DNA from 3 places in the Roseovarius sp. MBR-79 genome. Region 3 is predicted to be linked to each of the others. Evidence: riboswitches for the same ligand, from Rfam matches in the RefSeq annotation. Region 3 holds a riboswitch; each other region holds the start of a gene.
What was found. A riboswitch is a leader RNA that binds a small molecule or an ion and turns the genes downstream of it on or off. The one in region 3 is predicted to bind thiamine pyrophosphate.

Region 1 (2,255 bases), on a different contig from region 3:
TCACCACCGGCCCTTGGGGCGCGTCCGTGCCTTGCACAAAGCGCGCGCCACCCTCCTGCAAACGGCGGTGCAGATGGAGCAGCGCCGCGCGCGGGTCGATATGCGCCTCAGCCTCGAAGAACAGGGCGCGGTCATGGCGCTCGGCCAGGTCCGGCTCGAGCGCGGCGAGGTCCTCAGCCTTGACCAGCCGGTGCCCGTTGGTGCGTCGGGCGAACACATCAAGCTCGCGCCGGTCGCGCTCCAGCGTGATCACGAGCGAGCCGCGCCGTGTGACCGTCACGCCCTGCGCTTCCCACCAGTCGGCGGCCTCTTGCCCCAACCGCACCACCGGTTCCTCGGCGGTGAACCCTTCGCAGAAGGGCGCGAGCATCCCGCCCGCCCACCACGAACAGGCCGCTTCACCGGGGAAGGGGGCCGGGTCGATCAGAGTGACGGCCACGCCGCGCGCCCTCAACTCGGTGGCCACGCAAAGCCCGACGACGCCCGCGCCACGGATCGTGACGGCGCGGGTCATGGCCAGACCTCGTGGAAATGATGCACCGGCCCGTGCCCGCGGCCGATATCGAGACGGTCAGCGGCGCGGATCGCGGCGTGGAGCCAGCCATGGGCGCGGGTGACGGCCTCGGACAGGCCAAGCCCCTGCGCCAGCCCCGCCGCGATGGCCGAGGAATAGCTGCACCCGGTGCCATGGGTGTTGCGCGTGGCAATGCGGGGGGCGTCAAGGCGGTGGGGTTCGACGGCCATCAGCCAGTCGGTGCAGGTCTCGCCCGCCGCGTGACCGCCCTTCATCAGAACCGCCTTTGCCCCCAGATCGCGCAGCCGCGCGCCCTGGTCCCGCATCCCGGCGTCGCTCACGGCCTCCGGCAGACCCAACAGCGCCGCCGCCTCGGGCAGGTTGGGCGTGAGCAGATCGGCGCGCGGCAGCAGATGCACGATCAGCGCCGCGCGCGCCGTCTCGGGCAAAAGCCGCGCGCCGGATTTGGCGATCATGACCGGATCGAGCACGACCGGGCCGCGATACCCGGCCAGGGCCTCCGCCACCGTCTCGATCAGCGCGGCATCGCCCAGCATCCCGATCTTGATGGCATCGACGCGGATATCATCCAGAACGGTGGCGATCTGTGCTGCCACCACCTCGGGCGGGACCGCGTGAACCGCTGTCACCGCGACGGTATTCTGTGCCGTGACGGCGGTCAGCACGCTTGCGCCATAGACGCCAAGCGCGGAAAACGTCTTGAGGTCGGCCTGAATGCCCGCGCCGCCGCCGCTGTCAGAACCCGCGATTGTCAGTGCGCACGCCACCATGCCCGCCTCCTCATGTTCGCGGAACGGCCTTCGGGCACCATCGGGGCGGAGGTCCGTTCCCTACGCCGGCATCACCCGGATCAGGTTCGATGGGTTGGCTTGGCACCTCTCAGCCCCTTGCGGGGCACCCCAACGGAATAATGGAGACGTAACACCGCGAACCGGCACCTTCAAGGGTCAGCCGCGCAGACGCAGCCCCTCGGGATCGAACGGCGGATGCTCCAGCACCCGCGCATCATCCGCGCGGCCCAGAAGCGAAACGTGAAGCGCGGTGCCGGGGGTGGCGTGTTCGGCCTTGAGATAGGCCAGAGCGAGGGATTTGCCGACCGCGTGGCCATAGCCGCCCGAACTCACCTGACCCGCGGCCGTGCCACCCGGCAGAAAGATCGGCTCGCCGCCCGAGGCATCGGCCTCGGTCGCGTCGATCTCGAGCAGGACCATGCGGTCGCGCGGCGCGTTATCGGAAATGGCGCGCCAGCTCTCGTGGTTGAGGAAGGGCTTGTCGGGGCGGATGAGGCCCGCCAACCCGCATTCCTGCGGCCAGTATTCGGGCGAATAGTCGCGCCCCCAACTGCCATACCCTTTCTCGAGCCGCAGCGACATGAGCGCGCGGCTGCCCACGGGGCCCGCGCCGATGGCTTTGCCCGCCTCGATCAGGGCCGAATAAAGCCGTGTCTGATCGGCCTCGGCGATGTGCAGTTCCCAACCCAGATCGCCGGTGAAGCTGACGCGCAGCGCGACGGCCTCGACGCCCGCCACGGTCATGCGCTGCGAGCGGAAGAACGGAAAGGCGGCGTTGGAGAGGTCCGCGTCGGTGAGGCCTTGCAGCAGGGCGCGCGATTGTGGCCCCGCGACACTGACCCCGCAGACGGCCCCGGTCAGGCTTTCGAAACGGGTGCCCTCGGGCAGCGGCACCTGCGCGAAGAAGCGCCGGTGATAGCGTTCCGCCG
Region 2 (2,255 bases), on a different contig from region 3:
GGGAAAATAGATGATGAGCAGCGCCATGGCGATCTTGGAGGCAAGGCCATAGCCCAGCCAGAGCGTCAGGATCGGCGCGAGGGCAAAGACCGGGATCGCCTGCGAAAACACCATCATCGGGCGAATGAGCCGACGCGCGACCGGCGAGGCGGCAAGACCGATGGCCGAGGCCCCGCCCAGCACCGCGCCAAGCGCCAGCCCGATGAGCACCTCGGCGGCGGTGATCAGGCCATGTTCGGCGATGAGCGCGCGGCTGCTCCAGAGGGTCTCGGCCACGCGCGCGGGGCCCGGCAGGATGAAGGGCGGCAGGGACGCCAGCACCACCAGCGCCTGCCACAGGCCAAGCGCCAGCGCCACCGTGCCGGCAAGGATCAGGGCGCGGTTCATGCGCCTGTCCCGAGGTCGCGCAGCCGCGCCAGAAGGCTCCCCTGAACGGCGAGGGTGTCGGGATCGTCGACCGCACGCGGGACCGGGCCGGGGGGCGGCGCGACGGTCTCGAGACCGGCCTCGGACAGGATGTGGATGGCGTGGCCCATCCGCGCGGCCTCCCCGGGATCATGGGTCACCATCCACACGGTCCGCCCTGCCAGATGCGCGGCGGCGAGGTCCTGCATCTGCGCGCGCGTGCCCGCGTCGAGCGCCGAAAAGGGCTCGTCCAGAAGGACAATGGGGCGGTCCTCCATCAATGTGCGCGCAAGGGCCACGCGCTGCCGCTGTCCGCCCGAGAGGGTATGGGGACGCTTGCGGGCGTGCGGGCCAAGGCCCATCCGGTCAATGATCGCGCGGGCGCGGGGCAGGTCGGGCGATTGCCCGCGCAGCCGTGCCCCGAGCGCCACGTTTCCCAGCACGTCGCGCCACGGCAGCAGGTCCGCGCCCTGTGCCATGAGCGCGATGCGCCCCGCAAGCGGCCGCCCGTCAGAGGCGGATATGCAACCCTCGAAGCGCGTCACCTCGTCAAGCCCTGCCACAAGCCGCAGCAGCGTGGTCTTGCCCACGCCCGAAGGGCCGAGCAGGCAGGTGATCCGCCCGCCCTCGATCTCGAGGCGCAAGGGGCCAAACAGCCGCTCCGCGCCGATACGGGCGGTGCCGTCGATCAAAAGCGCGGGGGCGGCGCACATGGGCGGTCCTCGGTCAGGGGCGCGCAGGGAGGGGGGCGTGGGCGTGCTCCGTTCCCTCCGCCGGTGCGAGCCGGATCAGGTTCGATGGGTTGGCGCGTGCCTCTCAGCCCTTGCGGGCACCCCAACGGATGCGCGCTGCGTAGCATCGCGGGCGCGCCGGGGCAAGTTTTCCGGCACGCGTTCAGGTTTTGTTAAAGAACGCTTGCGATACTGTGCCCATCGGCGTGGAGAGGGATATGAACGGGTTGATCAACCGCGCGCTCGATTGGTTCGTGCGCGACACGTATGGCGAGGCGCTCCGGCGGGCGCTGGTGGAGGCGCTGTCGCTTGGCGAGGCGGCGTTCGAGCCGCTGATGCCCTGCGCGCCGGAGGTGACCGAGCGGCTGCTCGCGGCGCTGGCCGAGCGGGTGGGGCGCGCGCCCGAGGAGGTGCTGGAGGATCTGGGCACCTATCTGGTCTCGCAGCCGCGCACCGAGGCGGTGCGCAGGCTCTTGCGCTTCGGTGGCGTCGATTTTCTCGATTTCCTGCACTCGCTGGAGGATTTGCCGGATCGCGCGCGTCTCGCCATGCCGGATTTTGCCCTGCCCGAAATCCGGCTTCATCCCGAGATGCCGGGGCTTTACCGGATCGAGGTGGGGGCATGCCCGCGGGCGGGGCTTCCGCTCGGTCCGGTGCTCGTGGGGATGCTCCGGGCGATGGCGGATGACTATGGCGCGCTGGTGCTGATCGGCTCTCGGGGCGCGGATGCCCGGCGCGAGGTGATCGAGGTGCGGTTGCTTGACGCCGCCTTTGCCCACGGGCGCGCCTTTGATCTCGGCGCGGGGCCGGTCGTGCGATGACCGCGGTCGCGGCGCTTGACGCGATGCTCGCGCGGCTTTGCCCGATGTTCGCCCTTGTCGGGCCGACCGGGCATGTGCTGGCCGCCGGGCCGACGCTGGCCCGGGTCCTGGCCCCGCGCGAGAGTGTCGGCGCGCGGTTTCTGGAACTGTTCGAGGTGCTGCGACCGCAGAGTGTCGACACCATGGCCGGGCTGGCTGCGCTGGAGGGGGCGCGGCTCCGGCTTCGGCCACGCACGGGCACCTCTCATGTGCTCAAGGGCGTGGTGTGCCGCCTGCCCGGGGACGGATCGCTTGGCCC
Region 3 (2,255 bases):
CCTCGTGACAGCACTCAAGCTGCTTGTCCATGTTCTCCTTGATCTTGTGCATGGCGACATGGCCGGGGCCTTCGATCATCACCTGGCACTCCTTGGCCCACGCGATTTTCGTGAGTTCCCCCAATGTCTCCAACTCGGCGAATTGCGCGGCATCGTTGGCGTCCGCAATGGAGCCGGGGCGCAGCCCGTCGCCCAGTGAAAAGCTCACGTCATACTGGCGGCAGATGTCGCAAATCTCCTCGAAATGCTCATAAAGAAAGCTCTCGCGGTGATGATGCAGGCACCATTTGGCCATGATCGACCCACCGCGCGACACGATCCCCGTCACCCGGTTCACCGTCATCGGCACCATGTGCAGGCGCACGCCCGCGTGGATGGTGACATAATCCACCCCCTGTTCGGCCTGCTCGATCAGCGTGTCGCGGAACACTTCCCATGTGAGGTCTTCGGCAATGCCATTCACCTTTTCCAAGGCCTGATAGATCGGCACGGTGCCGATGGGGACGGGGGAATTGCGGATGATCCAGTCGCGGGTGTTGTGGATATTGCGCCCGGTGGAAAGGTCCATCACCGTATCCGCCCCCCAGCGGATCGCCCAGACCAGTTTTTCCACCTCCTCCTCCATCGAGGAGGTAACGGCAGAGGTGCCCATGTTGGCGTTGATCTTCACAAGGAAATTGCGCCCGATGATCATCGGCTCCAGTTCCGGGTGGTTGATATTGGCCGGGATGATGGCGCGGCCCGCCGCGATCTCGGCGCGCACGAATTCGGGGGTCACATGGTCTGGGATGCTGGCCCCCCAGTCATTGCCGTCGCGCGGTGCCGCATCCGCCTCGCGCAACTGATTCTCGCGGATGGCCACGAATTCCATCTCGGGCGTGATGATGCCCGCGCGCGCATAGGCCAGTTGCGTGGGGGCCGCACCGCCCGTGCCACGAAGGGGTTGCCCCCGCACCGGGAATTCCGGCACCAGCCGGTCGCCGGTGACAAAGCCGTTATCCTCGGGCCTCACATGGCGGCCCTCATAGGCCGCCACATCGCCGCGCGCCATGATCCAGCCGCGCCGCAGCGCGGGCAGGCCGCGCGCGATGTCGGTTTGCGCCTCGGGATCGGTATAGGGGCCGGAACTGTCATAGACCGGCAAGGGGGCCTCGCCCGCCGTGGGATGGGTGGAAATCTCGCGCATGGGCACGCGGATATCGGGGTGCAGGCTGCCCGCCACGTAAATCTTGCGCGACGCGGGCAGGGGGCCGGTGGTCACGCTGGGGGCGATGGTCTGGGTGGGGATGTTCATGTTGGTGCTCCTCGAGCCAAGCTTTACAAAGACACCAGATGAGCCGTGGACGGGGAGGCGTGGGGAAGGGTCCCCCTTCGGAACAGACAGACCGCCATGCGGCGCGCGGTTCCCGAGCTTCCTACGCCAGTATCAACTGGATCAGGTTCAAAGGGTCGCCTCACCGGTGTCACCACCTGTCAGCCTCTCAGTCCCCAAGGCGGGACTCCCCTGCAAGGGTGAGGGTAGAACGACGATCTGCGCAGTTCAAGCGAATGTGGCGTCCCGACGGCGGTCTCTTGTCGAGAGGCGGCATTGATTGATAGACCGCGAGGGGCCGGGGCGGGTCATGTCCCCGGAAAGAGGGGGCGCATGACGGACAGGGCGCGCGCGCCGGTTCTTCTGACCGGGGCATCGGGACGGGTCGGACGGATGGTGTTGTGGCACTGGCCGGTTTCGGCTGTGCCTGTCGTGCCACAATATCGTCGGATGGTGCCGGCGGGGGCGCTTCTGTGGGACCCGATGGAGGGGTCGCGCGCACTCATCGACCATCAGGCGCGGAGCGGACAGACATTCCGGGCGCTGGTGGCGCTGGCGGGGGTCGTGCCGGGCGCGGGCCACGATCTGGCGCACAACCGGATACTTGCCGAGGCCACGCTTGCGGCGGCTGAAAGCGCGGGCATCACGCGGGTGTTGCTGGCCTCGTCTTCGGCGGTTTACGGATCGGGCGAGCATATCACCGAGGACACCGCTTGCGCGCCCGCCAATGCCTATGGCGCGGCCAAGCTGGAGATGGAAGCGGTGGGGCGCGCGTGGCGTGACCGGGGGCTTGAGGTCTGCGCGCTGCGGATCGGGAATGTGGCGGGCGCGGATGCGCTGCTTCTGAACGTGGCGCGGGGGACGGGGGAGATCACGCTTGATGTCTTCGCTGATGGCGCAGGGCCGCTGCGCTCCTATATCGGGCCGCGCACGCTGGCGCAGG

Region 1: it holds a riboswitch for thiamine pyrophosphate, as region 3 does, so the genes downstream of both, thiD (bifunctional hydroxymethylpyrimidine kinase/phosphomethylpyrimidine kinase) here and thiC (phosphomethylpyrimidine synthase ThiC) in region 3, are expected to answer to the same signal.
Region 2: it holds a riboswitch for thiamine pyrophosphate, as region 3 does, so the genes downstream of both, ACSSV8_RS17510 (ABC transporter ATP-binding protein) here and thiC (phosphomethylpyrimidine synthase ThiC) in region 3, are expected to answer to the same signal.

Annotation. Positions count from the first base shown of each region.
Region 1 is NZ_JBRJGP010000007.1:40,419-42,673, reverse strand. It holds gene ACSSV8_RS08805 (FAD-dependent oxidoreductase) at 1-514, opposite strand, end outside; gene thiD (bifunctional hydroxymethylpyrimidine kinase/phosphomethylpyrimidine kinase) at 511-1,305, opposite strand; TPP riboswitch at 1,346-1,447, opposite strand; gene ACSSV8_RS08795 (GcvT family protein) at 1,483-2,255, opposite strand, start outside.
Region 2 is NZ_JBRJGP010000024.1:6,222-8,476, forward strand. It holds gene ACSSV8_RS17505 (ABC transporter permease) at 1-387, opposite strand, end outside; gene ACSSV8_RS17510 (ABC transporter ATP-binding protein) at 384-1,118, opposite strand; TPP riboswitch at 1,154-1,252, opposite strand; gene ACSSV8_RS17515 (heme NO-binding domain-containing protein) at 1,355-1,957, shown strand; gene ACSSV8_RS17520 (diguanylate cyclase domain-containing protein) at 1,954-2,255, shown strand, end outside.
Region 3 is NZ_JBRJGP010000001.1:39,257-41,511, reverse strand. It holds gene thiC (phosphomethylpyrimidine synthase ThiC) at 1-1,294, opposite strand, end outside; TPP riboswitch at 1,396-1,516, opposite strand; gene ACSSV8_RS00210 (NAD-dependent epimerase/dehydratase family protein) at 1,646-2,255, shown strand, end outside.